Regions from separate parts of the Promicromonospora sp. NPDC052451 genome, predicted to be linked through region 4. Evidence: riboswitches for the same ligand, from Rfam matches in the RefSeq annotation. Region 4 holds a riboswitch; each other region holds the start of a gene.
The links. Region 4 has a riboswitch for S-adenosylmethionine ahead of ACIG47_RS02340 (aminotransferase class V-fold PLP-dependent enzyme). Riboswitches for the same ligand answer to the same signal wherever they lie in the genome.

Region 1 (6,923 bases), 250 kb from region 4:
GCCGCGTCTGACGTGGTGGGGTGGGGTGAGCGGGTCGTCGGCACGATCCCAGGTTGATACAACGTTGCATTCTTTCGCGAAGGCGTGTTGAATCGCCGCGCACCTGTCGTAGACGCAATGGAGCAGCTGATGACCTTCCTCGACCGCTTCTCGCCCGCCGGCGCGGCGACACCCACCGCCGTCCCGCGTCCCGAGTACCCCCGCCCGCAGATGGCCCGCGACCGCTGGCTCAACCTCAACGGCACCTGGCAGTTCGAGATCGACCCGGGCGACTCCGGGCTCGAGCGGGGTCTCGTCGAGCAGCCGCTGCGGGACGAGATCACCGTGCCCTTCGCCCCGGAGTCGCAGCTCTCCGGCATCGAGAACACCGACTTCCTGGAGGCGGTCTGGTACCGCCGCGAGGTCACGGTTCCCGCCGAGTGGGCCGCCGTGGGCGACGACCCGCACGTGCTGCTGCACTTCGGCGCGGTCGACCACGACACGACCGTCTGGGTCGACGGCACCGAGGTGGTGCGGCACCGCGGCGGGTTCACCCCGTTCACGGCCGACCTGCACGGCGTCGCGAGCCCGGGCGACACGGTCACCGTCGTCGTGCGGGCGCGGGACACGCGGCACGGGCCGCAGGCCCGCGGCAAGCAGAGCAACCGCTACGCGAACTTCGAGTGCAACTACACGCGCACCACGGGCATCTGGCAGACCGTGTGGCTGGAGCCGGTGCCCGCCACGCACCTGCGCCGCCCGCGGATCACGCCGGACCTGTCGAGCTCGGCGTTCGACGTCGTCGTGCCGCTGTCGGCGAACCGACGCGGGCACACGGTGGCCGTGACGGTGACCGATGCCGACGGCGAGGTCGCGAGCGCCACCGCGCGCGCCGACCTCGACCTGGCCCCGGCGCTGCGCGTCGTGATCCCCGCGGACCGGGTGCGCACCTGGGGTCCGGAGGACCCGCACCTGTACGGCATCGACGTCGAGCTGCGTGACGCGTCGGGCGCCGTCGTGGACTCGGTGCGGTCCTACGGCGGACTGCGCTCCGTCTCGATCGACGGGCACGCCATCCGGATCAACGGCGAGCACGTGTTCCAGCGCCTGGTGCTGGACCAGGGCTACTGGCCGGAGTCGCTCATGACGGCGCCGTCCGACGAGGCCCTCGCGCGCGACATCGAGCTGGGTCTGGAGGCCGGGTTCAACGGGGCCCGCCTGCACCAGAAGGTCTTCGAGGAGCGCTACCTGTTCCACGCCGACCGTCTCGGGTACCTGGTGTGGGGCGAGTTCGGCGACTGGGGCGTCAGCGGCTACGGCACGCCGCAGGACGGTCAGCGGCCCACGACGTCGTACGTGGCCGAGTGGCTGGAGGCGCTGCAGCGCGACTACTCGCACCCGGCGATCATCGGCTGGTGCCCGCTGAACGAGACGCACCAGGACCTGCACGACCGGATCACGCAGCTCGACGACGTGACCCGCAGCATGTGGCTCGCGACCAAGGCCGCCGACCCGTCGCGGCCGGTGCTGGACGCCAGCGGCTACGCGCACCGCGTGCCGGAGACCGACGTCTGGGACTCGCACCTGTACGAGCAGGACCCGGCGAAGTTCACGGAGCTGGTGGGCGGGCTGGCGGACGGCAAGCCCTACGGGAACGAGCGGGACAACGGCACGCCGATCTCCCAGCCGTACAACGGCCAGCCCTATTTCGTCAGCGAGTACGGCGGCATCTGGTGGAACCCGGAGACGGCGGCGAGCGCCTCGGGCAGCTCGCCCGACTCGTGGGGCTACGGCCAGCGCGTCGCGGACGAGGAGGAGTTCCACACCCGGTTCGCGGGCCTGACGGACGCGCTGCTGGACGACCCGCTCATGTTCGGCTACTGCTACACGCAGCTCACCGACGTGTTCCAGGAGGAGAACGGCATCTACCGGTTCGACCGCAGCGTGAAGCTCGACGTGGACCGCGTGCGCGCCGTGCAGGTGCGTCCGGCGGCCTTCGAGAAGCCGACGGACTGAACCCTCCGCCACGTGTCAGACATGCAGGTCAGCCGGGTGACCTGCATGTCTGACACGGCACCTTGCAGTTCTCTTTAGTCTTTTTCACCACATATCACCTCGTCCACAGAGGCGCTTGAGAGGTGCACAATAGGCCGGTGACGTACCGGTTCCTCAAGCTGATCCTCTCGCTGCTCGTGCTCGTGCTTCTGCGCCCGCGCGTCACCGGCCTGCACAACATCCCGAAGCAGGGCGCCGTGATCCTCGCGAGCAACCACCTGTCGTTCATCGACTCGTTGCTGATCCCGATCATGGCGCCGCGCCACGTGGCCTTCCTGGCCAAGGCCGAGTACTGGACCGGCAAGGGCATCAAGGGCCGGTTCTCCCGCTGGTTCTTCACCAAGATGGGCGACATCCCCGTGCAGCGCGACGACCCGCGCGCCGGGCAGCGTTCGCTCGAGGACGCGCTGGCCGTGCTCCAGCGTGGCGGCGCCTTCGGCATCTACCCCGAGGGCACGCGCTCCCGTGACGGCAAGCTGCACAAGGGGCACACGGGCGTCGCCTGGCTGGCCCTGACCGGCAAGGCGCCCGTCGTCCCCGTGGCGCTCCTGGGCACCGACAAGGTCAAGCCCATCGGCAAGATGCCGCGCCTGGCGCGCGTCGAGGTGCACTTCGGGCCGCCGATCGACCCGTCCCGCCAGATCGCAGCCGGCACCAAGCCCGCGCAGGCCCGGCGCGAGCTGACGGAACAGGTCATGCAGTCGATCCAGGCGATGAGCGGCCAGGAGCGCGCGGACTGAGCTGCCACGTGGCTCCCGAATGCGTCCGGCCCGCGGGTCACCTGGGTGACCCGCGGGCCTGACACGTGCGGGGTCAGAGGCGGGTGATCCGGATCGCGTCCGCGACCACGTATGCCGTGCCCTGGGTCCAGCGGCTGACGGCGACGACCGTGCGGGTGCCCGCCGTCATCGCGTAGGTGCCGAGCGAGAGCCAGGCGCCGCCGCCCGTGGACTGGTCCACGCGGACGGTCGAGGACCCGGTGCCGGTGTAGACGATGAACGGCGTCGACGTGTTGTACCCGGCGATACCGGGGAACCAGGCCTCGACCCGGTAGGAGCCGTTCGACGGGATGGTCGCCGAGAACGTCGCGAGGTCGCTCACCTCGGCCGGCGTCGCATAGCGGTAGTCGGCGCCGTACCGCTCGCCCGAGAACGAGGACGTGAGCCACGAGGAGCCCGCGGAGAAGCCCGCGGACGTGTTGTCGACGATCACGGACCAGCTCGTGCCGGACAGCGCCGCGGCCACCTCGGAACGGAGCTGCGGCAGCATCGAGTAGAGGACGTCCCCCGGGCAGGCCGTGGCCGTGTAGTCCCGGTGCCCGTAGATCTGGGTGGGCGCGATCCCGTACTGGTCGCAGATGTACGCGCACAGCTCCACCAGTCGACTCCAGAGCTGCGCGGGCGGCGTCGCGCTGGTGTAGGTGCCCTGGTTCTCGATGCCGATCGCCTGACTGTTCTGGCCGGGGGCGTGCGCACCCACCACCATGCCGCTGCCGTTCTGCAGCCGGGACAGCGAGCCGTGCCGGCCCTCCATCACGTACCCGCCGCGGCTCACCGTGAGGTGCTGCCCGGTGTCCACCCAGCCGTTGGCGAAGTGCCACTGCTGGATGTCCCGCGCGATCTGGTACCCGGCGGCCTGCGAGTAGTCGGTGACGTTGGCCGATGCGGTGTGGTGGATCAGGATCTTGTTCGGGTTGGTCGAGACGGTGTCGATGGTGCCCCGGGCCGCCGCCGCGCCCCAGGTGGCGCAGCTCGCGATGGTCGGCGCGGCGACCTCGACACCCGCCAGTGCTCCTGCGGGCGCGTCGGCCGGGGCGTCGGGGTCGGGCGCCAGGGACGGCGGGGCGTCGCCGGACCGGACGGCCGCCGCCCCGCCGGACAGGGGCGCCGCGGCGGCCGGGGCGGCTGCGGCCACGGTCGCGCCCGCGGCGCCGATGCCGAGCACGACGGCGCCGCGCAGCAGGTCACGCCGGTCGAGTGCGGCGTGGTCGTGGTCATGGTGATCGGTGGAGCTGGGGACGTGGTCGTGCACGGGTTGCCTCCACGGGTCGGTCGCGCTGGAACGTGCCGATTTCATCCGTAGTATCGGCCGACCGCACAGCTCCCCGATACATCACATCCGGTACATCAGCGCACGCTATAGGCCGCGCGCCGACCGGGCGCCGGGAGCACGCCGGTGTGGAGGGGACCGGCGTGTCCCGGCGCCCGGGTCGGGGCTCTCAGGACTCGATCGTCTGGTGGCTCTCGGACGAACCCTGGCCGATGGGCGTCGAGCCCGCCGCGTGCGCCACCTCGATCTTGCGGGGCTTCGCGTCCTCGCTCACGGGGATCGTCAGGGAGAGCACGCCGTCGGCGTACGAGGCCGAGATCCTGTCGAGCGCGAGACCGCGGCCGACCGTGAGCTGCCGGGCGAACGTGCCCGTGGACCGCTCGCGCACCAGCCACTGCGCGTCGGCGTCGGACCGCTGGGTGCGTTCGGCCCGCACGGTGAGGGTGCGGTCCTCGACCGAGACGTCGATGGTGCCGGGGTCGACGCCGGGCAGATCCATCGACAGGACGTAGTGGTCACCCGTGCGGAAGAGGTCCATCGGCATGGCGCCGGACTGTCGGGCGTTGCTCGCGAACGAGCTGAACAGCCGGTCCATCTCCTGGAACGGGTCCCAGTAGGTAGCCATCGCGCACCACCTCCTACGACGATGCGGCCCTGGCCCTTCCAGGGCCGCGCGATCGGCGACGGCCTGGACCGCCGCCTGGCTACAGCCCAATTCTGGCACTCTCACCCCGAGAGTGCCAAGCCCTGTCCGGTCGTGTCGCGGCGACCGGAACGGCGGGTCGCACGGCGCCCTCAGGCGGCAGCGCGGCCCGTCAGTCCGACGCGGTCCAGCAGGTCCAGGGCCGGGCGGTGCTTGTTGAAGGTGTACACGTGCAGGCCCGGCGCCCCGGCGTCGAGCACCTCGCGCGCGAGCGCCGCCGAGTAGCGCACGCCGTGCTCGTGCTGGGCCTCGGCATCGACGGAGCCGTCCGGTGCCGTGAGCCGGTCGAGGTCCCGCAGCAGGCCCGACGGCGCGGCCACGCCCGTGAGCTCCTCGACGCGGCGCAGCCGGCGCGCCTCCGTGGTGGGCAGCAGACCGGCCAGGATCGGGATGGTGACGCCGGCCGCGCGGGCCGCGTCGACGAACCCGGTGTAGGAGTCGGCGCGGTAGAAGAACTGGGTGATCGCGAAGCTCGCACCCGCCTCCTGCTTCTCCAGGAGCCGCCGCACCTCCTGCTCGCGCGTGGTGCCCGCACCCGGGTTGCCGTCCGGGAACGTCGCCACGGCGATCGCGAGCGGGCGGGCGGCCGAGCGCAGCGCGGCGCTGGCGTCCGCGGCGCAGCGGCGCTCGTCGACCTGGCGCAGCAGCCGGACCAGGTCGACGCTGGACCGCACGCCGTCCGACGGCGGCACCCAGTCGGGCTCGTCGCGCGGCGGGTCGCCGCGCAGGGCCAGGAACGAGCGGACCCCGGCCTCGAGGAACTCCTCGATCACCTCGGAGACGTCCTCCCGGGACGCGCCCACGCAGGTCAGGTGGGCCACCGGCAGCACAGGCGTACCCCGCAGCAGCGTGGCGAGCACCTCGCGCGACGTCGCCCGGTCGCCCCCGCCCGCACCGTACGTGACGGACACGAAGTCCGGCCGCGCGCCCACCAGCCGCTCGGCCGTCTCCCAGAAGTTCGGGGCCGCTTCCGGCCGGCGCGGCGGCATCAGCTCGAACGAGACGGTGGGGCGGTGCGTGGGTACCTCGGCGACCATGGCTGCTCCATCGAACCTGGCGTGAGCACCTTGCCTCCCTCGCACCGCGGCGGGTCGGCAGGTTGCTGCGGTGTCAGGGAGCCAGGACTCTCGACCGCTCTGGATGGGGTTCGCTACCATGCTAAGCGGTCGTCCAGCAATGGGACAGAATTCGTCCGACGGGCGAGACGGCCCGGTCCACCCCGCGTGGACCGGGCCGCCCGCTACTTCACGGAACCGGCCACCAGGCCGCCCACCAGGCGCTTCTCGATGATCATGAACAGGATCACCACGGGCACGATCGCCACGACGGAGACGCCGAACACGTAGTGCCACGACGTCTCGTACTGACCCACGAACTTGGTCAGCGCCACGGACAGCGGCTGGTTGCCCGCCGTGGTGAGCAGCACGAGCGAGGCCGCGAACTCGTTCCAGGACGCGACGAACGTGAACACCACGGCCGTCACGATCCCCGGCCAGACGAGCGGCAGGTTGATCCTGGTCAGCACGGCGAAGGTGCCCGCGCCGTCGAGCTGCGCCGCCTCGTCCACCTCCTTCGGGATGCCCGCGAAGAAGCTGTGCATGATCCAGACGGCGAACGACAGGTTGAACGCCGCGTTCACCAGGATCATGGCGGCCCAGGTGTCGAGGATCCCCCACGTGATGAACTGCCGGAACAGGCCCGACGTCAGCACCGCGGGCTGCACCATCTGGGTCACGATCACGAGGAACAGGAACACGAGCCGCCCGGGGAAGCGGAACCGCGCCGTGTAGTAGGACGCGGGCAGTGCCACCGCGAGCACCAGCAGCGTGGCGCACAACGAGATCACCAGGGTGGAGATCAGGTTCTGCAGCAGCGGCGTCTCGGGCGTCGACCACATCGTGGCGTAGTTCTCCCAGTGCCACTCCGTGGGGAAGTAGGTCGGGTCGACCGACCGGATCTCCGCCTTGGTCTTCACCGAGCCGAAGAACATGATGAGGTACGGCAGCAGGAACACCGTCAGCACCACGAGCCCGGCCAGCATCCGCAGCAGCAACGACCCGAGCGGCACCTGGTCGGCGGTGTACTTGCGCACCCGCCGCCCTCCGGACGGCGGCGGGGTGGCCGCACGCCGTGTCGT
Region 2 (6,923 bases), on a different contig from region 4:
TCGGACAGCAGGAACGCGATGACGGCACCGACGTCGTCCGGCTCGCCCAGACGGCCCAGCGCGGTGCGCTCCACGAGCGGCGGGATCACCTCGGGGTACTTCTCGAACGCGTCCCCGCCGAGCCGGGTGCGTGTCGGCCCGGGCGACACGGAGTTCACCCGGATGCCGCGACCGCTGAGCTCCTTGGCGAGGTACCGGCTCAGGACCACCACGGCACCCTTCATCGACCCGTAGGCCGAGTACCCCTCCGAGAGCCCCGCCGTGCCCGCGGAGCTGCTCGCGGTGTTCACGATCGCGCCGCCGTCGGCGATCAGCGGCAGCAGGGTCTGCGTCAGCAGGTAGGGCCCCTTGAACAGCACGCGGTAGGTGCGGTCGAGCAGCTCCTCGGACAGCTGCGCGAACGGGGTGCCGCCGCCGAATCCGGCGTTGTTCACGAGGCCCGTGACCTGCCGCTCGCCCCAGGTGGCGGCCACGGCCTCCACGACGGCGGCGCGGAACGCGCCGAACGTCGCACTGTCCCCCACGTCCAGCGGGAGCGCCACGGCGGTACCGCCGACCTCCTCGACGAGCCGCACGGTCTCCCGGGCGCCCTCTGCGTTCGAGTTGTAGGTGACGACGACGCCCGCACCGCCCTGCGCGGCACGGACCGCGGTCGCCCGCCCGATGCCCGAGCTGGCCCCGACGACGATGGTGATCTGCATGTGCTGCCCTCTCACGAGTTGTCCGATGCTGCCGGCCGAGGCCGGCTCCGAGCCCGCGGGGCGTCGCCCCGGCTCGTCCACCAGTCAAGGCGATCCCGGGGCCCGACGGCGACGGCGTTCCTCGCGCATCCTTGCCTGATCCTGCTCGAATCCCGGCTGCCCTCGGCTGCCCTCGCCCGGCCCTCGACTGGCTAGGATCCCGGTGTGCTCCATCCCGCGACCCCGGACGACCTCGACGACCTCGCCGCCTTCCTGCGCGCCGCCGACCTCACCGTCGCGGCCCTCGCCGAGCCGGCCGTGCGGCTCTGGCTCGACCGCGACGACGCCGGGGCGGTGCGCGCCAGCACGGGCTTCGAGCTGGGCACGGACGGCGAGCACGCACTGGTCCGCAGCGTCGCCGTCCGCCCCGACCTGCGCGGCACCGGCAGCGGGCTGCGCCTGGCCCGCTTCGCCCTGGACCGGGCCGCAGACGCCGGCGCCCGCCAGGCCTGGTTGTTCTCCCGCCGCTCGGGCGGCTTCTGGCAGCGGCTCGGCTTCGAGCGCACCACCACGGACGCCCTCGCGGCCGCCCTGCCCGACGCCCACCAGGTGCTCCTGTTCCGCAGCACGGGACAGCTCGACCGCGAGACCGCGTGGCACCGCCCGCTGCCCGTGCGTGCTAGGTTCGCCGCATGAGGTCTCCCGAAGCGTCCAGGTCAGGGCTGCCGGTACTCCGGTAGCCCGAGACGCCCCAGCAGAGACCGGCGAGGCCAGCCCTCGCCGCACCGCTCCTTCTTCCCGAGCGGACTCGCGCGCGCCCGAAGGGCCCGTAGTGCCGACCAGGCCTACCCGTTTCCTCATCCTTCGGAGTCTTCGTGCCATCACTGCTGTACGTGCTCGCTGTCGCGGTCTTCGCGCAGGGCACCTCGGAGTTCGTCCTCGCCGGGCTGGTCCCCGGCATCAGCGCCGACCTCGGCGTCCCCGTCGCCCAGGCCGGATACCTCACCTCGGGGTTCGCCGTCGGCATGGTCGTCGGCGCCCCGCTCACGGCCGCCGTCGGGCGCCGCCTGCCGCCCCGGTGGACCCTGACCGCCTGCCTGCTCGTCTTCGTCGGCGCCCACGTCGCGGGCGCCCTGACCGAGAGCTTCGGCGTGCTGCTCGCCACCCGGTGCGTCGCCGCCGTGGCCAACGCCGGGTTCCTCGCCGTGGCGCTGTCGACCGTGCCCCGCGTCGTCCCGGCCGAGCGGCAGGCCAGGGCCCTGTCGGTGATCCTCGGCGGCACGACGCTCGCCCTGGTCGCCGGCGTCCCCGCGGGCGCGCTGCTCGGCGAGGTGTGGGGCTGGCGCTCGGCGCTGTGGGCCATCGCGGGGGTGTCGGCGGCGGCCCTGGTACCCGTCGCCGCCCGGACGCCGGGCCGGAGCGACCGCACGCCGCACGCCCGACCGGACCTGCGGGCCGAGCTCCGTGCGCTGCGCTCCCCCGGCCTGCTGCGGGTCCTCGCGCTCGGCGTGCTGGTCAACGGCGCGACCTTCTGCGCCTTCACCTACCTCGCGGTGGTCGTCACGGACGGCGCCGGACTCGCCTCCGCGCTGGTGCCCGCCGTGCTCGCCCTCTTCGGCCTCGGCGCCTTCGCCGGGATCGGGGTGGCCGGCCGGTTCGCCGGCACGCACGGCAGGCTGCTGCTCGGCGTGGCCGGACCCGCCCTGCTCGCGGGGTGGGTCACGTGGACGGCGCTCGCCGCGTCCCCGGTCGCGGCGTGGGTGCTCGCGCCGGTCCAGGGGGCGCTGTCCTTCGCCGTCGGCGGCACACTGATCGCCCGCGGCATGGCGGCGGCCCACGACGCCCCCACGATGGGCGGCGCGTACTCGACGGTCGCACTGAACCTCGGGGCGCTCGCCGGCCCCGTGCTGGGCGGCACCGCCATCGCACCGCTGGGCCTCGTGGGACCCCTGGCGGTCAGCGCGGCGCTGGCCGCCTGTGCGGTCGCGCTCGGCTCGGCGAGGCTCGGTTCCGCAACGCCCAGGGCCGCAGCCCAGTCCTCCGCCACCCCCACCCCTGGCACCCCGGGACCCGCCACGCTGAACCCGACCAGGAACCGCAACCACCCCCACCCCTGACCACCACGCCCTCGCGGATCGAGACCATGCGTCTGCTGCCAGGATTCACCCCGTCCTGGCAGCAGACGCATGGTCAGTCCGCTCTACAGCGAGGTCCACCGCCTGGCCACCTCGCCCAGCCGGTCCACGACCGCCGCGCGGGCCGGGTCGGGCGGCGCGTCCCGCGCCACGGCCAGGTACAGCGTGTTCAGCGGCGCCGCCTGGGGTTCGTGCAGCAGCACCACGCGTCCCGCCTCCAGGGCCGGCGCGGCCAGGTAGCGCGGCAGTACCGAGGCCCCCGCCCCGGCGGCCACCGCGGCGAGCACGGCCCGCAGGTCGGGCACGACGAGCGACGTCGCGTTCGGTGGCCGGCGACCGAACTCGCTGCGCCAGTACCGCCGCACGATCGGAAGGTCCTCCGCGTAGGCGACCAGCGGCAGGTGTGCCAGGGCCGACACCGGGTCCGCGGCGAGCCGCACCTGGTCCACGGTGTGGGCGAGCGACGCCGGCCCGACGAGCAGGAACTCCTCGTCCACCAGCGGCATCGCCCGGACCGCCGCGTCCCGGGGCCGCACCGAGGAGACGACCAGGTCCAGGCGCCCCTCGGCCAGAGCGGCCAGCAGGTCGTCGCCCAGGCCGAGCGTCGCCCGGACCTGGAGCCCGCGGGCGACGAGCGGCGCGAGGGCGGGGAGCACCCGCTCGGACATCAGCTCGGCCGCCCCGCCGATCCGGACGAGACCGCCGATGCCCGGCCCCTGGTCCCCGGTACCGAGCGCGGACCGCAGCCCGTCCACGTGCACACCCACCCGGGCGGCGAGCGCCACGGCCCGCTCGGTGGGCCGGGCACCGCGGCCGGAGCGCACGAAGAGGGGGCCGCCGAGCCGTTCCTCCAGCCGGGCGACCTGGCCGGAGACGGCGGGCTGACTCACGCCCAGCCGCTCGGCCGCCGCCGACAGCGACCCGGTGCGGTAGACCTCCAGGAAGGTGGCCAGCAGGTCGAGTCCCGGCATCCGCACCACCTCCGCCGCTGACGTCCGGCGTACGCCGGACGGGACCGGTCCCGTCTCGACCACAGGCTAGCCGCCGGTCAGCGTTCCGCGAGGGCGGCGAGGACCGCCTCGGCCGTGGCGGCGCTGGACTGCGGGTTCTGGCCGGTCACCAGGTTGCCGTCGCGCACGACGGTGCTCGACCAGGGCGCCCCGGTCCGCACCAGCGCGCCACGCTCGCGCAGGCGCGACTCCACGAGGTAGGGCGCACCGTCGCCGAGGCCGCCCTGCCGCTCCTCCTCGTCGGTGAACGCGGTGAGCTTCCGCCCGGCCCACGCGAAGGTGCCGTCCGGGGTCTGCGCGCTGAGCAGCGCGGCGACGCCGTGGCACAGCGCGGCGACGACCGCGCCGCGCTGGTCCGCGGTGCGCAGCAGGCGCCCGAGGCCGGCGTCGTAGGCCAGGTCGGCCATGGGGGCGTGGCCGCCGGGGACGTAGATCGCGTCGTAGTCGGCGGCGTGCACGTCCGCGAGCACGAGCGGGTGCGCGAGCCGGTCGGCGATGGCGTCGAGGTAGGCGCGGTGCCGGGCGGCGTCGGACGGGCCGACGCCGCCGCGCTCGTCAAGGCTGATCGCGTCGACGGTGGGTCGGACACCGCCGGGCGTGGCGATGTCGACGTGTGCGCCGGCGGCCGTCAGCACGCGGTGCGACGCCGCGACCTCCTCGGCCCAGTAGCCCGTGGGGTGGGCGGTGCCGTCGGCCAGACGCAGGGTGCTCGCGGCGGACAGGACCATCAGGATCTTCGGCATGGGTGGGTGACCTTCTGTGCGGGTGCGCCGGCGGTCGCGCCGGCGTACGGACGAGAACGTCAGCGTCCGCCGCAGCCGGCCCGTCCGGCACATCGCCGCCATCAGGTTCCTGATGGCGGCCGGCTTGCCGGGACCGCCGCCGTGCGCTAGGCGGCCGCGACGCGATGACCAGCACGAACGCCGCCGTCTTGAAGCGTGGACGGTTTTCCGACCACATCCCGGTCATGCTTACGATCCAGGTCAATCATCCAGAGCGGTCGAGAGTCCTGGCTCCACGACACCGCAGCAACCTACCTCCGAGGCGCCCATCTCGGGGCAAGGTGCTAACGCCAGGTCCGATGGAGCTGATACGCATGGCAGTCAAGAACCCGCACTTCCCGAACGCCACCGTCCTGGGCTACCCGCGCATCGGCCGACGCCGCGAGCTCAAGCGCGCGGTCGAGTCCTTCTGGGCCGGCCGCACCACCGCGGACGACCTGGAGGCCACCACGCACGACCTGCGGCTGGCCACCGTGCGGCACCTCGCCGACCTGGGCCTGGGCGCCGACGGCGCCGCCGTCCCCGGCTCGTTCTCCTCCTACGACCAGGTGCTCGACGTCGTCGCCCTGCTGGGCGCGGTCCCCGAGCGGTTCGCGGGGCTCACCACGCCCGAGGGCCGCCTCCCGCTGGACGCCTACTTCACCGTGGCGCGCGGCGCGGGGGACGCGGCGCCGCTCGAGATGACCAAGTGGTTCGACACGAACTACCACTACCTGGTGCCCGAGATCGGCCCGGACACCCCGATCGGGTTCGTCGACGACCGCGTGGTGCGCGAGTTCACCGAGGCGGCGCACCCGGCCGACGGCGGACCCGCGGTCGTCACCCGGCCCGTGCTCGTGGGGCCGGTGACCTTCCTCCTGCTCAGCAAGCCGGCCGACGGCGCCCCCGAGGGCTTCCGCCCGCTGGACCGGCTGGACGACGTCGTGGCCGCCTACGCCGGCGTGCTGCGCGCGCTGGCCGCGGCGGGGGCGCCCTGGGTGCAGCTCGACGAGCCGGCCCTGGTCACGGACCTGCTGGGCGTGCCCTTCGACGAGGTGGCCGACGCCGTGCGCCGCGCCTACGCCCGCCTGGCCACGGACCTCTCCCCCGCGCCGGCGGCGGACGGTGCCGCCGAGCGACCCGCGATCCTGGTCACGGCGCCCTACGGCGACCTGCGTTCCGAGGCGGGCGACGGTCTGGCGCTGCTGGCCGGCACCGACGTCGAGGCCGTCGCGATCGACCTGGTCCGCGGCGCGGTGCCCACGGGCCCGGTGCCCGGGCTGGAGACGAAGACCCTGGTCGCGGGCGTGATCGACGGGCACAACATCTGGCGTGCCGACCTCGGCGCCCGCCTGGCCGTCCTGGAGGGTCTGACGGCGCCGGGCACGGGTCCGGGCGCGGGCGCCCTGGCCGTGGGCACCTCCACGTCGCTGCTGCACGTGCCGCACGACGTCGCGGACGAGCCCCGGCTGGACGCCGGCCTGGCGTCGTGGCTCGCGTTCGCCGACCAGAAGGTCGCCGAGGTCGCGACCCTGGCGACGGCGCTGACCGACGGACGCGCGGCCGTGGCCGACCAGCTCGCCGCCTCCACGGCCGCGGTGCGCACCCGCGCGGCGGCGCCCGGCGTCGTCGTCCCCGCGGTGCGGGAGCGGGCCGCCGCGCTGAGCGCGGCCGACGTCGAGCGCGCACCGTACGCGGAGCGCGCGGAGGCCCAGCAGGCCGCCCTCGGCCTGCCGCCGCTGCCGACCACCACCATCGGCTCGTTCCCGCAGACGGCCGAGATCCGCACCACGCGCGCCGCGTGGGTGCGCGGCGAGCTGTCCGACGCCGACTACACGGCCGCGATGCGCGCCGAGATCGCGAGCACGGTCGCGCTCCAGGAGGAGCTGGGGCTGGACGTGCTGGTGCACGGCGAGCCCGAGCGCAACGACATGGTGCAGTACTTCGCCGAGCAGCTCGACGGCTTCGCGACCACGGTGCACGGCTGGGTGCAGTCCTACGGTTCGCGCTGCGTGCGGCCGCCGATCCTGTGGGGCGACGTGTCCCGGCCCGCGCCGCTGACGGTCGAGTGGACGGCGTACGCGGCCTCGCTCACCGACAAGCCGGTCAAGGGCATGCTCACGGGACCGGTCACGATCCTGGCCTGGTCCTTCGTGCGCGACGACCTGCCGCTGGGCGACACCGCCGACCAGGTCGCGCTCGCCCTGCGCGACGAGGTGACCGACCTGGAGGCGGCGGGCATCGGCGTCGTGCAGGTGGACGAGCCCGCGCTGCGCGAGCTGCTGCCGCTGCGCACGGCCGCACACCCTGCGTATCTCGACTGGTCGGTGCGCTCGT
Region 3 (6,923 bases), on a different contig from region 4:
CGCGGGGGCGCCGCCGTCGGGCTGGCGTCTGGTGGCCGAGGACGGGCGCGTGCTGGACGAGCGCTCGGGGGAGCGGTGGCGGTGGCCGGGCCAGCTGCGCCCGTTCGTGCTCGACGAGCCCGTGCCGCTGACGGGACTCCGGCTGGAACCGGCCGACGGCGGCCTGGTCACCCAGATCGAGCTGCTGACGAGCTGACGCTCCGGGGGCGGCGGAGGCGGGCGCAAAAGTGCGCTTCTACCCAGTCATCAGGCCCGGAAACCCATCGGTTTCCGGGCCTGATGACTGGGTAGAAGCGCACTCTGCGTGGCGTGGGCGCATCGGGGAGGTCCCGGCATGTGAGATCCGGGAAAGGATCGTTGACTTCTATGGGTTCCATTCGTATCTTCTAGGCATCGAGATCTACCGTACTTATCCGACCGGAAAGGTATAGAAAATCTCGACAGGTCATGAGTTCCGACGCGAAGCCCCGGCTGGTCGGACGGCAACCCCCCGCGCGGGTGGGTGCCCCGGGTGAGGACCAGGTCCACCGCCGCCGGCGGTGACAACACGCGTCGCTCGCCGATGGGCGAGCAGGTGAGGAGAACGACGATGACCCGGAGCGCTGCCCCCGCCGTCCACGTGTCCCTGCCGTCCCGGAACGTCTGCACGCGGGCTGGTGCCGCCCCGCACGAGGGCATGTGTTGCCGCTGTTCCTGTCGCTGAACCCGACAGTGACGGCCTGATCGCGACGTCCCTGTCGCGACAGTGCCCGACGTGCTGACCGGCCGCCACCGGTCCGCCGCCCGCTCTCGGCGCCGAATGCCGAGCCCCGGCCGCACCAGGCCCTCACGTTCCTGACCGGACGTCTCACTCCTGCCTCCCGGCAGCCACGCTCCCGGGCGACCCCAGGCACCGTCGTGCACCTGGCACGACGGCGGGGGCCTGCCCGGGTGCCGCCGCGCCGCAGCCCGAACGGAGCCCCGCCGTGCCGTACCCGCCGCAGCCCACGTCCCTGTCCACCGCCCTCTCGCCCCGTCCCGTCGTGCTCGGCGTGGACCTCACCTCCGCCGGCGCCCGCCCCGGTGCGCACCGGGCACGTGGCCCGGTCGCGCCGCGCCCGTTCGACGGCGAGCGGTTCCTGCACCTGGTGCGGACCGCCGACCGCGGCCTGCTCGACTTCGTCAGCCTCGACGAGGGCTTCCTGCTCCACCCGGGGCGCAGCCAGGTCACCGGCCGCCTCGACACGGCCGTCGCCGCGGCCCGCGCCGCGCGGGTCACCGACGGCATCGGCCTGATCGCCGCCGTCGACACGGTGCACGTGGAGGCGGCCCACGCCGCCGTCGCCCTGAGCAGCATCGACCGCGCCAGCGGCGGCCGGGCCGGCTGGCAGGCCGTACGCCAGGTCACGCTCCCCGAGCCCGACGAGGCCTGGGCCACGCGGGTCGAGCTCGGCATCCAGGCCGTGACCCAGGTGTGGACCGGCCGTCCCGGCAGCGGGGCGGGAGCGGTCGAGCTCGACGCCGAGGGCCGGTTCCGCGTGGACCACGACGGCATCCGGTTCGCCGTCCGCGGCCGTCCCGCCGACGGCGGCACCCCGCCGCCCCGGACGCCCCCGCCCGTCGTGGTGCGCGTGCGCTCCGAGGCGAGCGCGGCGCTGGCCGGCCGCACCGCCGACGTCGCCCGGATCGCGGTGACGGACGCCGGGCACGCGGTGCGGCTGCGCCGCCTCGTGCGCGACTCGGCCCTGTCCGCCGGACGCGACCCCGAGGACGTGCGGGTGCTCGCCGAGGTGTACGTCGTGCTCTCCACGGAGCGGGCCGGAGCCCGCGCGCGGCTGGAGCTCGTGGAGGCGCTGGAGGGCACCGCCCCCATGGGCGACGGGCTCGTGGTCGCCGACACCCCGGACGAGCTGGCCACCCTGATCGCCGACTGGGCGACGGTCGGCGCCGTCGACGGGTTCCTGCTGCGGCCCTCCTCGCTCAGCTCGGACCTCGACACCATCACCGACCACCTGGTGCCCGCGCTCCAGCACGCGGGCCTGTTCCGCACCGAGCGGACCGGGACGACACTGCGCGGCGCGCTCCGGCTGCCCGACGCGGCGACGGTCGCCCGCGAGCTGCGCACCGGGCGGCTGCTGAGCGCCTGAGCACCGTACGAACTGCCCACCGCACCGTACGAACGACCTGAGGAGACCACCATGACCACGTCCGAGCCGACCACGTCCGCGTCGATCGAGAAGGCCACACCCGAGCTCCAGGCCCCCGACGCCGCGGGCGCCAAGGTTGCCCGCGGCGCCCTGCTGATCGACGTCCGCTCGGCCGCCGGCCGGGCGTCGGCGGGCGAGATCCCGGGGGCGACGCTCGCGGACCGGAACAACCTCGACGCCCTGTTCGGTCCGTCGGACAACCCGGCCATCACCCTCGACACGCCCGTCGTGATCGTGTGCGGCTCGGTGGACGGATCCGGCCCGGTCGCCGAGGCGCTGGCCGCGCGCGGCTACACCGACGTCTCGCACGTCGACGGCGGCTTTCCCGCCTGGAAGAAGGCGGGCCTGCCCGCGACCGACGCCGCCGAACCGAGCGCGGCACCATGACGGGCTTCGCCACCCGGCAGGTGCACGCCCGCAGCACCGGGCGGGACGACGCGGGGCACGCCACCGGCACGTCCGGTACGGCACCGTCCGGCACGGCACCGTCCGGTCGCGGAATGCCGTCCCGCGTGGTGCCCCGCGCCACACCCGTGTACCTGACCGCCGGGTTCGAGTTCGAGGAGTGGGAGCAGGCCGCCGGGCACTTCGGCGCGGGCGAGGGCTTCGCCTACACGCGCACCGGCAACCCGACCACGGCCGCGGTCGAGCAGCGGATCGCCGCGCTGGAGGGCGGCGCCGACGCGCTGTTCCTGGCCAGCGGGCAGGCGGCCGTCACGGTCGCGCTGCTCGGCCTGGTCGCGGCCGGGCAGCGGGTGCTCGCCGCGTCCAGCATCTACGAGGGCACGCGCGGGCTGCTCCTGGAGAACCTGCCGCGCCTCGGCATCGAGGCCGACTTCGTGGACGACGCCGCCGACCCCGCCGCCTGGGCGCGCGCCATCCGGCCCGAGACGCGCGTGCTGTTCCTGGAGTCGATCCCGAACGCGCGCAACGACCTGCCGGACCTCGCCGCCGTGGCCGACGTCGCGCACGCCCACGGGCTGGTGCTGGTCGTGGACAACACGCTGGCGACGCCGTACCTGCTGCGCCCCATCGAGCACGGGGCCGACGTCGTGGTGCACTCCGCCAGCAAGTTCCTCGCGGGCCACGGCTCGGTGCTGGGCGGCGTCGTCGTCGACGCCGGGACGTTCGACGCACGCACCGCGGGCGCGCTGTACCCGCACCTGGTCGCGCCGTCGCGCACGGGCGGACCCGGCGTGGCCGACCGGCACGGCGGGCTGGCCCGCCTGGCCTACCTCCGCGAGACCGTGGCACCCCGGTTCGGGCCCACGCCGTCGCCGCTGAACGCGTTCCTCGTGGGCCAGGGCATCGAGACGCTGTCGCTGCGGGTGGCGCGGCAGAGCGCGTCGGCCCTGGAGGTGGCGCGCTGGCTGGCGTTCCGGCCCGAGGTGGCGTCGGTGGACTACTCGGGGCTCGACTCCAGCCCGTCGCACGCGCTGGCCAAGCGGTACCTGCCGGACGGCCAGGGCTCCGTGTTCACCTTCACGCTGCACGGCGGCGCCCCCGCGGCGCGCGCCCTCGTGGAGGCCGTCGAGGTGTTCACGCACATGACCCACATCGGCGACGTCCGCTCGCTCGTGCTGCACCCCGAGAGCACCAGCCACGTGCTGCGCACCCCCGCCGAGCGGGCCGCCTCCGGCATCCACCCGGGCACGCTGCGCCTGTCGGTGGGTATCGAGGACCTGCCCGACCTGATCGCCGACCTCGAGCGGGGTCTCGCGGCCGCACGTCGCGCCGCCGGCCCCGGCGCCGCCGGCGCGAGCACCACACGCAAGGAGACACCATGACCCGCCAGCAGCACCTCGGCTGGTTCCTGGCCCGCGGCTTCGGGCCGCACGGCTGGGGCCACGACTACCTGGACTGGAACTACGACTGGACCCGGCCCGACCTCTACGTCGAGTCCGCCCGCGCCCTGGAGCAGGCGGGCGTGGACCTGCTGATCATCGAGGACGCCCCGTCGCTCGGCAGCCCCGAGACCATCGACCTGCGGGTGCGACACGCGTTCGGCGGCCCCAAGCACGACCCGCTGCTGCTGGCCCCGTACCTGTTCGCCGCGACCCAGCACCTCGGCATCGTGCCGACGGTCAACCCCGCCGCCGTGCTGCCCTACACCGGGGCGAGGCAGCTCGCGACGCTCCAGCATCTCTCGGGCGGCCGGTTCGGCCTCAACCTCGTGACCGACACCGGCAGCGCTCGCCACTTCTCCGCCGCCCCGCCGCTGGGCCACGACGCCGCGTACGACCGCGCCGAGGAGTGGCTCGACGGCGTCCGTTCGCTGTGGCGCTCCTGGGACGACGGCGCGCTGCTGGCCGACCCGGGCACCGTCGGACCGGACGGGGCGCGGGCCGGCGGGCGGTATGCCGACGGCGGCCTGCTGCGACCCGTGCGGCACCGCGGCGAGCACTACGCCTTCGACGGCCCGCTCAACGCGCTCCCGTTCGACGGCGGGGCCGACGGCGAGCCCGTGATCGTCTCGCCCGGCGGCTCGGGCCGCGGGCTGGCGTTCGCCGGTGCGAACAGCGACGTCCAGCTCGCGCTCGCGCCGCTCACCGAGTCGAGCGTGCGCGACTACCGGGCCCGCATCCACGCCTCCGCCCGGGCGGCAGGCCGCGCGCTGGAGCACGTCAAGGTGCTGTTCGCGATCAAGCCGGTGCTCGTGTCCAGCTCGGAAGAGGCCGACCGGCTGGTGGCGGCGTCGGCGGACCCGGACGACGCGACACTGCTGCGCATCGCCGAGCAGCAGTCCAGCGACCTGGAGACCGACCTGACGGCACTCGACCTCGACAAGCCGCTGCCCACGGGCCTGTTCGGCGACCACGTCTCGCACGGGTCCATCAAGCGGCTGGTGGGCGGGCACGACCTGGCCACCACGCCGCTGCGCGTGCTGCTCGGCGGGCTCGCCCGGCTGGGCCGCATCGCCGACCGCTCCGGCTGGGTGGGCACCGCCGGCGAGCTCGCCGACCTCATCGAGGAGCTGGGGGAGTGGGGCAACGACGGCGTGCTGCTGTGGGGCGACCTGCACCCCGTCACCGTGCACCGCACGCTCGACGAGCTGGTCCCGATCCTGCGTCGGCGCGGGATCCTGCGCACCGAGTGGGCCGACGGCGGCCTGCGCGCCAACCTGCGCGCGTTCTGACCTCCCGCGCCGGACGGCGCCGGTGCGGGCTCGCCCCGTGGCCATCCCTGGTGGCGGGCGGCCCCCGTGGCGGGCACCCTCCCGTGGCGGGCACCCCCCCCGGTGGCGGGCGGCGCATGGTGGAGGGCAGCCCCGGGTGGCGGGCGGCCCTGGAGGGCGGGGCGAACGCCCCAGCACAAAAGTGCGCTTCTACCCAGTCATCAGGCCCGGGATGACCCGCTGTCGTGGGCCTGATGACTGGGTAGAAGCGCACTTGGCACCAGGTGGCGTCAGCCGACGCGGCCCGGGCCGCCCGTGAGGGTGCCCGGCAGCAGGGCGCGGAGCTCCTGCTCCTCCTCCGGCGTGGGGGCCCAGCGGGTGGCCAGGAGGTTCTCGTCGAGCTGCTCCGGCACCGTGATGCCCGTGATCACGCTGGTCACCGTCGGCTGGGCCAGGAGCCAGCCCAGGGCGAGCGCGCTCGGCGTGACGCCCCGGTCGGCGGCGAACCGCTCGAACTTCTCCAGCGCGTCCCACGGGGCCTCGCCCAGCAGGTACGTCTTGAGGTTGGTGATCTTGGCGCCCTCGGGTGCGCGGTCGCGGGCGTACTTGCCGGTCAGCAGCCCGTTCTGGAGCGGGAAGTACGGCAGGAACCCGAGGCCGAAGTGCTCCAGCGCCCCGATCAGCTCCTCCTCGGGCTTGCGCCACAGCAGGCTGTACTCGTCGGTGGTCGACACGAAACGGCTGTAGCCGTGCGCGGTGGCGACGTGGTCGGCGTCGGCGAGCTGCCAGGCCTTGAAGTTGGACGCGCCCACGTACCGCACCTTGCCGTCGCGCACCAGCGTGTCGAGGGCGGAGAGGGTCTCCTCGATCGGCGTGAACGGGTCCGGGAAGTGGATCTGGTACAGGTCGATGTAGTCCGTGCCGAGCCGGCGCAGGCTGTCCTCGACGGCGGCCAGCACGTACTTGCGCGCCCCGGTCCGACCGTACGAGGGCCCGCGGTCGGCCGCGAGCGACCGGCCGAACTTGGTGCCGATCACCACCTGGTCGCGCCGCCCGGCCAGCGCCGTGCCGAACAGCTCCTCGGACAGGCCTGTGCGGTCGCCGTAGCCCTCCGCGATGTCGAAGTACGTGACGCCCAGGTCGATGGCGCGGTCCACGATCCGGTTGACCTGCTCCTGCCCGACGGCGCGCATGCCGCTGCGGCCAAACGTGCTGGCGCCCACGCCGAGCTCGGACAGGACCAGGCCGGAGCGGCCGAGCGTGCGGTACCCGGCGGGGAGGCCGGTGGTGGCGGGCACGGTCACTCCTCCGTCCCCGACGCCGACGGGCCGGACGCCGACGCCGACCCCGACGGGCCGGACGGAGCCGACAGGCCGGACGGCGCCGACGCCGCCGCGAACTGGTTGGGCGGCACCGGCAGTCCGAAGTGCCCGCGGAACGTGTCGGCCTCGTACTCGGTGCGGAACACGCCCTTGTCCTGGAGGATCGGCACCACCTGCCTGGTGAACCGCTCGAGCTGGTCGAGCATGGCCGGCGACTGGATGTTGAAGCCGTCGGCGGCGCCCTGCTCGAACCACTCGATCAGGGTGCCCGCGACGTCGTCGGCCGTGCCGATGGCCAGC
Region 4 (6,923 bases):
CCCCTCGTTCCCGGCAGGTCGCGAGGCTCCCGCGGCCGCACAGCCCGCACCGTTCCCGCACTCCTGGCCGCGGTCGCGCTCGCCGCGACCGCCCAGGCCGTCCCCGTGCCCGTCCCCGCAGCCGGCGCCGCGGACGGCCCGGTCCTGGTCAGCGCGGACCCCGTCGTCCTGGTCGGCGACGGTGGCACCGCGCACGTCACGCTCACCGTCGAGGCCGACGGCGGCGGCACCCTCGCCGCACCCGTCACGGTCCGCTGGCGCACGGGCTCGGGCACCGCGACCGCCGACGTCGACTACACCGCCGGCTCCGGCACCGTCGAGTTCGCGGCAGGAACGCCGTCGGGCGCCGAGCGGACCGTCGCGATCCGCACCCGGGCGTCGGCGTCGGGCGAGACGGCGGAGACGGTCCGGGTGGGTCTGGAGTCCGGGGACGCGGAGGTGTCCGCCGACCCCACCGTCGTCGTCCGGGCGCACGGGCTGCCGTACCTCGACCGCCGCCTGCCCACGGAGCGCCGGGTCGCGGACCTGCTGGGCCGCATGACGACGGCCGAGAAGGTGGGGCAGATGACGCAGGCCGAACGGGCGAACGTCGCGGGTGACCCGGCGGTCGTCACGGAGCTCGGGCTCGGGTCGATCCTGAGCGGCGGCGGGTCCACGCCCGCCGACAACACGCCCGAGGGCTGGGCCGACGCGATCGACGGCTTCCAGGCACGCGCCCTGGCGACCCGGCTGCAGATCCCCCTGATCTACGGGGTCGACTCGGTGCACGGGCACGGCAACCTGGCAGGGGCCACGATCCTGCCGCACAACATCGGGCTCGGTGCCACGCGCGACCCGCTGCTGGTGGCCCGGGCCGAGCGCATGGTCGCCACCGAGACCCGTGCGACCGGCATCCCCTGGACGTTCGCGCCCTGCCTGTGCGTGGCGCGCGACGACCGCTGGGGCCGCACCTACGAGTCCTTCGGCGAGCACCCGGCGCTGGCGGGAGTGCTCGGTGCCGCCGCCGTCACGGGGTTCCAGGGGCGCCGCCTGGACGGCAGCCGATCCGTCCTCGCCACGGCCAAGCACTTCGTGGCCGACGGCGACACCGCGTACGGCACCGGCGAGGGCGACTACACGATCGACCAGGGAGTCACGCAGCAGAGCCGGCGGCATGTCGAGGCCGTGGACCTGCCGCCCTACGAGGCGGCGCTCGGGGCAGGCGTCGGCTCGGTCATGCCGAGCTTCTCCAGCGTCGACTGGACCGACGACGGCCTGGGCAACCCCCTCAAGATGCACGCCCACGACGAGCTGATCAACGGCTGGCTCAAGGACGGGCACGGCTTCGAGGGCTTCGTCATCAGCGACTACCAGGGCATCCACCAGATCCCGCCGCTCGCGCCCGACCCGCCGACCACCGGCCAGATCGTCACGAGCGTGAACGCGGGCGTGGACATGTTCATGGAGCCCTCGCAGTTCGAGCGGTTCCATACACGGCTCGTCGCGGCGGTGCAGGACGGTGCCGTGGCCGAGGAGCGGATCGACGACGCCGTGTCCCGGATCCTGACGGCCAAGTTCGAGCTGGGCCTGTTCGAGGAGCCGTTCGCCGACCGGTCGCATGCCGACGAGATCGGGTCCGCGGAGCACCGGGCCGTCGCGCGCCAGGCGGTGGCGGCGTCGCAGGTGCTGCTCAAGAACGCGCGGCACGCGCTGCCGCTGGACCACGACGCGAGCATCTACGTGGCGGGCCGCAACGCCGACGACCTGGGCAACCAGGCCGGCGGCTGGACCGGCACGTGGCAGGGCTTCTCGGGCGACGTCACCGAGGGCACCACGATCCTGGAGGGCATCCGGGCGGCGGCCGACGACGTCACGTTCAGCGAGGACGCCTCCGCGCCGACCGCCGGGGCCGACGTCGGCGTCGTCGTCGTGGGGGAGACCCCGTACGCCGAGGGGTTCGGTGACGTGGGTGGCCCCGAGTGGGCCTGGGACCCGGCGGACGGCGGCGTGCCGCGCGAGGAGAAGTCGATGGCGCTCCAGCCGGGCGACGCCGAGGTCGTGGAGAAGGTGTGCGCCGAGATCCGTGCCTGCGTGGTCCTGGTGGTCTCGGGCCGGCCGCAGGTGCTGACCGACCAGCTCGGCTCGATCGACGCGCTGGTTGCGTCGTGGTTGCCGGGGACGGAGGGCGCGGGCGTCGCGGACGTGCTGTTCGGCGAGCGCCGGTTCACGGGCCGGCTGCCGGTCTCGTGGCCGCGGTCCGCCGACGACCCGGTGGTCAACGTCGGCGACCGGGACTACGACCCGCTGTTCCCGTTCGGCTGGGGGTTGTCCACGGGTGGCCGGGTCGCCCACCTCGACGAGCACCGGCTGGCGCTGCAGGACGCGGTGCTCGACCCCGTGCACGGCGTCCCGGCGCGCGAGTCCCGCCTGCTCGCCCGGGCCGACGTCGCCCGGCTGGAAGGGCGTGCCGGCCTCGCCCTGAGCATCCTGGGCGAGGCGGAGGGCGGACGCTGACGGAAGCATGCCTGGGTCTCCGACAGGGGCCGGCGCAGGACGGTCGGCGGAGGGCGGCCGGGGCAGGACCCGCCAGGTGAAGGTGCCCCGCGGGGGTGGGTTGCTCTGGGTAGACAATGTCTACGCGGAGCAACCCACACCCGCGGGCCATGTCCTCTCAGGGTCAGCCCGCCGAGGCGAGCGCCTGCTCCACGTCCTCGACCAGGTCGCGGGGGTCCTCCAGGCCGACCGAGAGGCGCACCGTCGTCTCCGTGATGCCGACGGCGGCCCGGCCGGGCGCGCCCAGCTTGCGGTGGGTGGTGGTCGCGGGGTGGGTGATCAGGGACTTCGCGTCGCCCAGGTTGTTCGAGATGTCGATCACCCGGAGCGCGTCGAGGAACGCGAACGTGTGCTTCTTCGCGCTCTCGGCGTCGACGCCCTCGGGGACGGCCAGGTCGAACGTGACCACGGTGCCGCCCCCGCTCATCTGGGCGCGCGCGAGCTCGGCCTGCGGGTGCGAGTCGAGGAACGGGTACCGGACCGCGCCCACCCCGGGCAGCTCCTCCAGGGCGTTCGCGACGGTGAGCGCGCCCGCGCCCTGCGCCGCGACGCGTACCGGCAGCGTCTCCAGGCCCTTGAGCAGGGTCCACGCGTTGAACGGCGACAGCGACGGCCCCGTGTTGCGGATGAAGGTCTGCACGGGGCCGGTCACGTACTCGGTCGAGCCGAGGATCGCGCCGCCGAGCACGCGGCCCTGGCCGTCGATGTGCTTGGTGGCCGAGTACACGACCACGTCGGCGCCCAGCTCCAGCGGCTTCTGCAGCAGCGGGGTGGCGAAGACGTTGTCGAGCACCACGGTCGCCCCGGCCGCGTGGGCCAGGTCCACGACGGCGCGCACGTCCACGATGTCCTGCATCGGGTTGGAGGGCGTCTCGAAGAACACCACGTCCGCCGGTGTGGAGAGGGCCTCCTCCCACTGGGACAGCACGTGCCCGTCGACGTAGTCGGTGTGCACCCCCCACTTCTTGAGGATCTCCTCGAAGATCACCACGGTGGACCCGAACAGGGCCCGGGCGGCCACGATCCGCGAGCCGGACCCCACGAGCGCGGCCAGCGACGTGAACACCGCGGACATGCCCGTCGCGGTCGCGTAGCAGGCCTCGGCGCCCTCCAGCAGGCGCAGGCGCTCCTCGAACGTGTGCACCGTCGGGTTCCCGTAGCGGGAGTAGACGAACCGGTCCAGGTCGCCCTTGAACGCGGCCTCGGCGTCGGCCGCCGAGTCGTACACGTAGCCCTGCGTGAGGAACAGTGCCTCGCTGGTCTCCTGGAACTCGCTGCGCTGGTGCCCGCCGCGCACGGCGAGCGTCTGCGGCCGGACGGTGGGCGGCAGCGGCTTGCGGCCGGACCCGCCCGGGCTCGCGTCGTGCGGGAAAGCGCCCGTGACGGTCACGCGTCGCCCTCCGACGCCGGGCCCTGCGACCAGGGCAGCCCGGCGACCTTCCAGCCTCGCTGGTCGCGGACGCCGTCGGCCCCGGGCGCGCCCTCGAACCCGTCCAGCACGTTGTACGACGGCGTGATGCCCGACGCCGTCGCGAGCCGCGCCGCGCCGATCGAGCGCTGACCCGACCGGCAGAGGAAGACCACGGGGCCGTGCGTCACGCCGGCGGCCTTGAGCTCCTCCAGGAACGCGGGGTTGGGCCGTCCGCCGGCCCGCACCCACTCGCTGAACACGGGCCGCCTGCCGAGCGACGACGTGTCCGGCACGCCGATGGTGCGCCACTCGCCGTCGGTGCGGACGTCCACCAGCGTGGCGTCCGGGTCGTCCGCGAGCAGGTCCCAGGCCTGCTGGGGCGTGAGGTCGCCGGCGTAGCCGTCGGCGGGCCGGGCTCCGGGGTGTGCGGGATCGCTCATGGTGCTCCTCCATCGGTCGTGGCGGTAGCACCCTCGTCCGTCCGCGCCGCGAGGCGGGAACGCTGGGTTGCTGCGGCGTCGTCGTGCCACGTCACTCGGCCGCTCGGGATGGTCGTGGCCAACCCTACGACATCTGTCCGGTGGGTGGAACGGCGTCTCGCACGCTGGGCGTGCGCTCGGATGTTGGGACCAGCATCTGAGACATCCGTTGACAGTCCCTTGACCCGCGACACAGGATGACGCCAGGTCATGAGTGCCAGCGCCAAGCCCCGGCTCGCTGGCCGGCAACCCTCCTCCGCGGTGGGGTGCCCCGGGTGACGACCTGGCCGTGCGCAGCCCGCGTGCGGCAAGCGCGGGGGCACGTCCCCCAGGACCTTGCTGGAGGATGCCATGTCCGCACCCACCCTCACCCGTCGTCCCGCTGCCCCGGTGGCGGACGTCGCGCCGCTCCGGCCCGTCGTCGGCGGCGCCACGCTCGTGCCGCTCGTGGACGGTACCCAGGTCGCCTATGCGAACCTCGACGTCGCCGCGTCCGCCCCGGCGCTGCAGGCCGTCGCCGACCGCGTCACCCAGGTGCTCCCCCTGTACGCCAGCGTGCACCGCGGCGCCGGCTACCTCTCGCAGGTGAGCACGGCGCTGTACGAGACCGCCCGCCGCACGATCGGCGCGTTCGTCGGCGCCCGCGAGGACGACCTGACGATCATCACCCGCAACACCACCGACTCCCTGAACCTCCTCGCCGGCTGCGTCCCCGCCCAGCCCGACGGCGAGCCGGGCCGTGTGCTGGTGCTCGACGTCGAGCACCACGCCAACCTGCTGCCCTGGCAGCGGTCCACGGGTGCGACCGTGCTGACCGGCGGCGCGACCGTCGCCGAGACCCTGGCGCAGATCCGCGAGGAGCTCGCCGACGCCGCCTCGGACCGGCCGTTCGCGCTGCTCGCCCTCACCGGCGCCTCCAACGTGACGGGGGAGTCGCTCCCGGTCGACCAGATCGTGGCCGTCGCGCACGAGTACGGCGCGCGCGTGGTGCTCGACGGCGCCCAGCTCGTGCCGCACCGCCGCATCTCCCTGGAGTCGACCGGTGTCGACTACCTCGCGTTCTCCGGTCACAAGACGTACGCGCCGTTCGGTGCGGGCGCCCTGGTGGGCCGTCGCGACTGGCTCGACGCCGGTACGCCGTACCTCGCGGGCGGCGGTGCCGTCCGGCGTGTCCGGGTCGGTGGCACGGACTGGCACGAGGGTCCCGCCCGCCACGAGGCCGGCTCGCCCAACGTGATCGGCGCGGTGGCCCTGGCCGCGGCGTGCGAGGAGCTCGCGGCGCTCGACCCTGCCGAGGTGGTCGCGCACGAGACGGCGCTGCGGGAACGGCTGGTGGCCGGCCTCGAGGCGATCGACCGCGTCGAGGTGGTGCGGGTGTGGGCGGACGCCGTGGACCCGGTGGGCGTGGTGACCTTCACCGTGTCCGGGTACGACCCGGGCCTCGTCGCCGCCTACCTCTCCGCGGAGCACGGCATCGGCGTGCGGGACGGCAGGTTCTGCGCGCACCCTCTGCTCGGCCGCCTCGGCTTCGACGCCGGGGCCGTGCGTGCCTCGGTCGGCGTCGGCACCGCGGGCGAGGAGGTGGAACGCCTGGTCGCCGCCGTGGCCCGGCTCGTCGCCGAGGGCCCGCAGGCCGGGTACGACGTCGTCGACGGCCTCTGGGTGGTCACCGACGACCCGCGCCCGGTCCCGGAGGGATCCGGTCTCGCGGGCCTGCTGGCGACGGCCGCCCTGGGCTTCGACGAGGCCTTCGGCTGCCTTCCCGACGAGGACTAGCCCCGACCGCTACAGCGCCAGGGCCACGCAGATGCCGCCCAGCGTCAGGTCGAGACCGATGCACCAGAGCGCGAGGGACCGGTTGACCACCACGTCGCGGCGGTAGTGCAGCACGTCCCAGACCGCGTGCGCGGCCAGGGCGAGGCCTGCGAGGGCCAGCCCCGTGCGCGGCTCCAGGAACAGGGCCGCCGTCGCGGCCCCGAAGAAGCCTGCCATCGCGGCGGCCTGCACCCAGGTGGCCCGGCGTCCGCGGGCGAGCCCGATGCCGGTGAGGACCACGCCCACCAGCGTGAAGGCGATCCACCGGGGCGTGTCGAGCAGCTCGGACGCGACCGGGATCGCCGACGCCAGGAGCGCGACCAGCCAGGCGGTCCAGCGCACGCCCGTCACGGCGGCGGCCAGATAGCACAGCGCCGCGACGCCGACGGCGGTGGCCGGGTCCTCGGCGACGGCGTCCTGCCAGCCGGCGCCTGCGATCGCCGTGCCGCCGATGAGCAGGCCCACGCCCGTGACCGCTCCGAGCACCAGCCAGGCGGTGTTGGTCGGCCAGGTCCCGGTCCAGCGGCTCGGCCGTGCGGCCGCCGCCGTCTCGAACGTCTCGGTCATGGTCCTGTCTCCTCGCGACCGGCTGAATACCCTCCAGGGGTACCTTGGCAGACGGTGCGAGGTCGGCGAAACCCCTTTCGGTCAGGACCGAAGCCGTTCGGCCCGAGCGGCGTCGCCGG

Region 1: linked by a shared signal. The riboswitch ahead of ACIG47_RS01270 (methylenetetrahydrofolate reductase) and the one ahead of ACIG47_RS02340 (aminotransferase class V-fold PLP-dependent enzyme) in region 4 are both predicted to bind S-adenosylmethionine.
Region 2: linked by a shared signal. The riboswitch ahead of metE (5-methyltetrahydropteroyltriglutamate--homocysteine S-methyltransferase) and the one ahead of ACIG47_RS02340 (aminotransferase class V-fold PLP-dependent enzyme) in region 4 are both predicted to bind S-adenosylmethionine.
Region 3: linked by a shared signal. The riboswitch ahead of ACIG47_RS18405 (LLM class flavin-dependent oxidoreductase) and the one ahead of ACIG47_RS02340 (aminotransferase class V-fold PLP-dependent enzyme) in region 4 are both predicted to bind S-adenosylmethionine.

What each region holds. Positions count from the first base shown of each region.
Region 1 covers NZ_JBIUAP010000001.1:292,759-299,681, reverse strand. The annotation lists gene ACIG47_RS01295 (LacI family DNA-binding transcriptional regulator) at 1-11, shown strand, start outside; gene ACIG47_RS01290 (glycoside hydrolase family 2 protein) at 130-1,995, shown strand; gene ACIG47_RS01285 (lysophospholipid acyltransferase family protein) at 2,133-2,774, shown strand; gene ACIG47_RS01280 (N-acetylmuramoyl-L-alanine amidase) at 2,848-4,065, opposite strand; gene ACIG47_RS01275 (Hsp20/alpha crystallin family protein) at 4,253-4,708, opposite strand; gene ACIG47_RS01270 (methylenetetrahydrofolate reductase) at 4,879-5,823, opposite strand; SAM riboswitch class I at 5,828-5,933, opposite strand; gene ACIG47_RS01265 (carbohydrate ABC transporter permease) at 6,027-6,923, opposite strand, start outside.
Region 2 covers NZ_JBIUAP010000020.1:62,552-69,474, forward strand. The annotation lists gene ACIG47_RS25065 (SDR family NAD(P)-dependent oxidoreductase) at 1-701, opposite strand, end outside; gene ACIG47_RS25070 (GNAT family N-acetyltransferase) at 906-1,376, shown strand; partial or broken gene ACIG47_RS25075 (Cmx/CmrA family chloramphenicol efflux MFS transporter) at 1,556-2,671, shown strand; gene ACIG47_RS25080 (LysR family transcriptional regulator) at 2,881-3,786, opposite strand; gene ACIG47_RS25085 (type 1 glutamine amidotransferase domain-containing protein) at 3,864-4,568, opposite strand; SAM riboswitch class I at 4,810-4,913, shown strand; gene metE (5-methyltetrahydropteroyltriglutamate--homocysteine S-methyltransferase) at 4,922-6,923, shown strand, end outside.
Region 3 covers NZ_JBIUAP010000010.1:155,491-162,413, forward strand. The annotation lists gene ACIG47_RS18400 (GH92 family glycosyl hydrolase) at 1-196, shown strand, start outside; SAM riboswitch class IV at 444-554, shown strand; gene ACIG47_RS18405 (LLM class flavin-dependent oxidoreductase) at 966-2,126, shown strand; gene ACIG47_RS18410 (rhodanese-like domain-containing protein) at 2,178-2,573, shown strand; gene ACIG47_RS18415 (O-acetylhomoserine aminocarboxypropyltransferase/cysteine synthase family protein) at 2,570-3,973, shown strand; gene ACIG47_RS18420 (LLM class flavin-dependent oxidoreductase) at 3,970-5,322, shown strand; gene ACIG47_RS18425 (aldo/keto reductase) at 5,592-6,599, opposite strand; gene ACIG47_RS18430 (LLM class flavin-dependent oxidoreductase) at 6,602-6,923, opposite strand, start outside.
Region 4 covers NZ_JBIUAP010000001.1:539,147-546,069, forward strand. The annotation lists gene ACIG47_RS02325 (glycoside hydrolase family 3 N-terminal domain-containing protein) at 1-2,493, shown strand, start outside; gene ACIG47_RS02330 (O-succinylhomoserine sulfhydrylase) at 2,657-3,922, opposite strand; gene ACIG47_RS02335 (rhodanese-like domain-containing protein) at 3,919-4,383, opposite strand; SAM riboswitch class IV at 4,629-4,742, shown strand; gene ACIG47_RS02340 (aminotransferase class V-fold PLP-dependent enzyme) at 4,774-6,198, shown strand; gene ACIG47_RS02345 (hypothetical protein) at 6,208-6,804, opposite strand.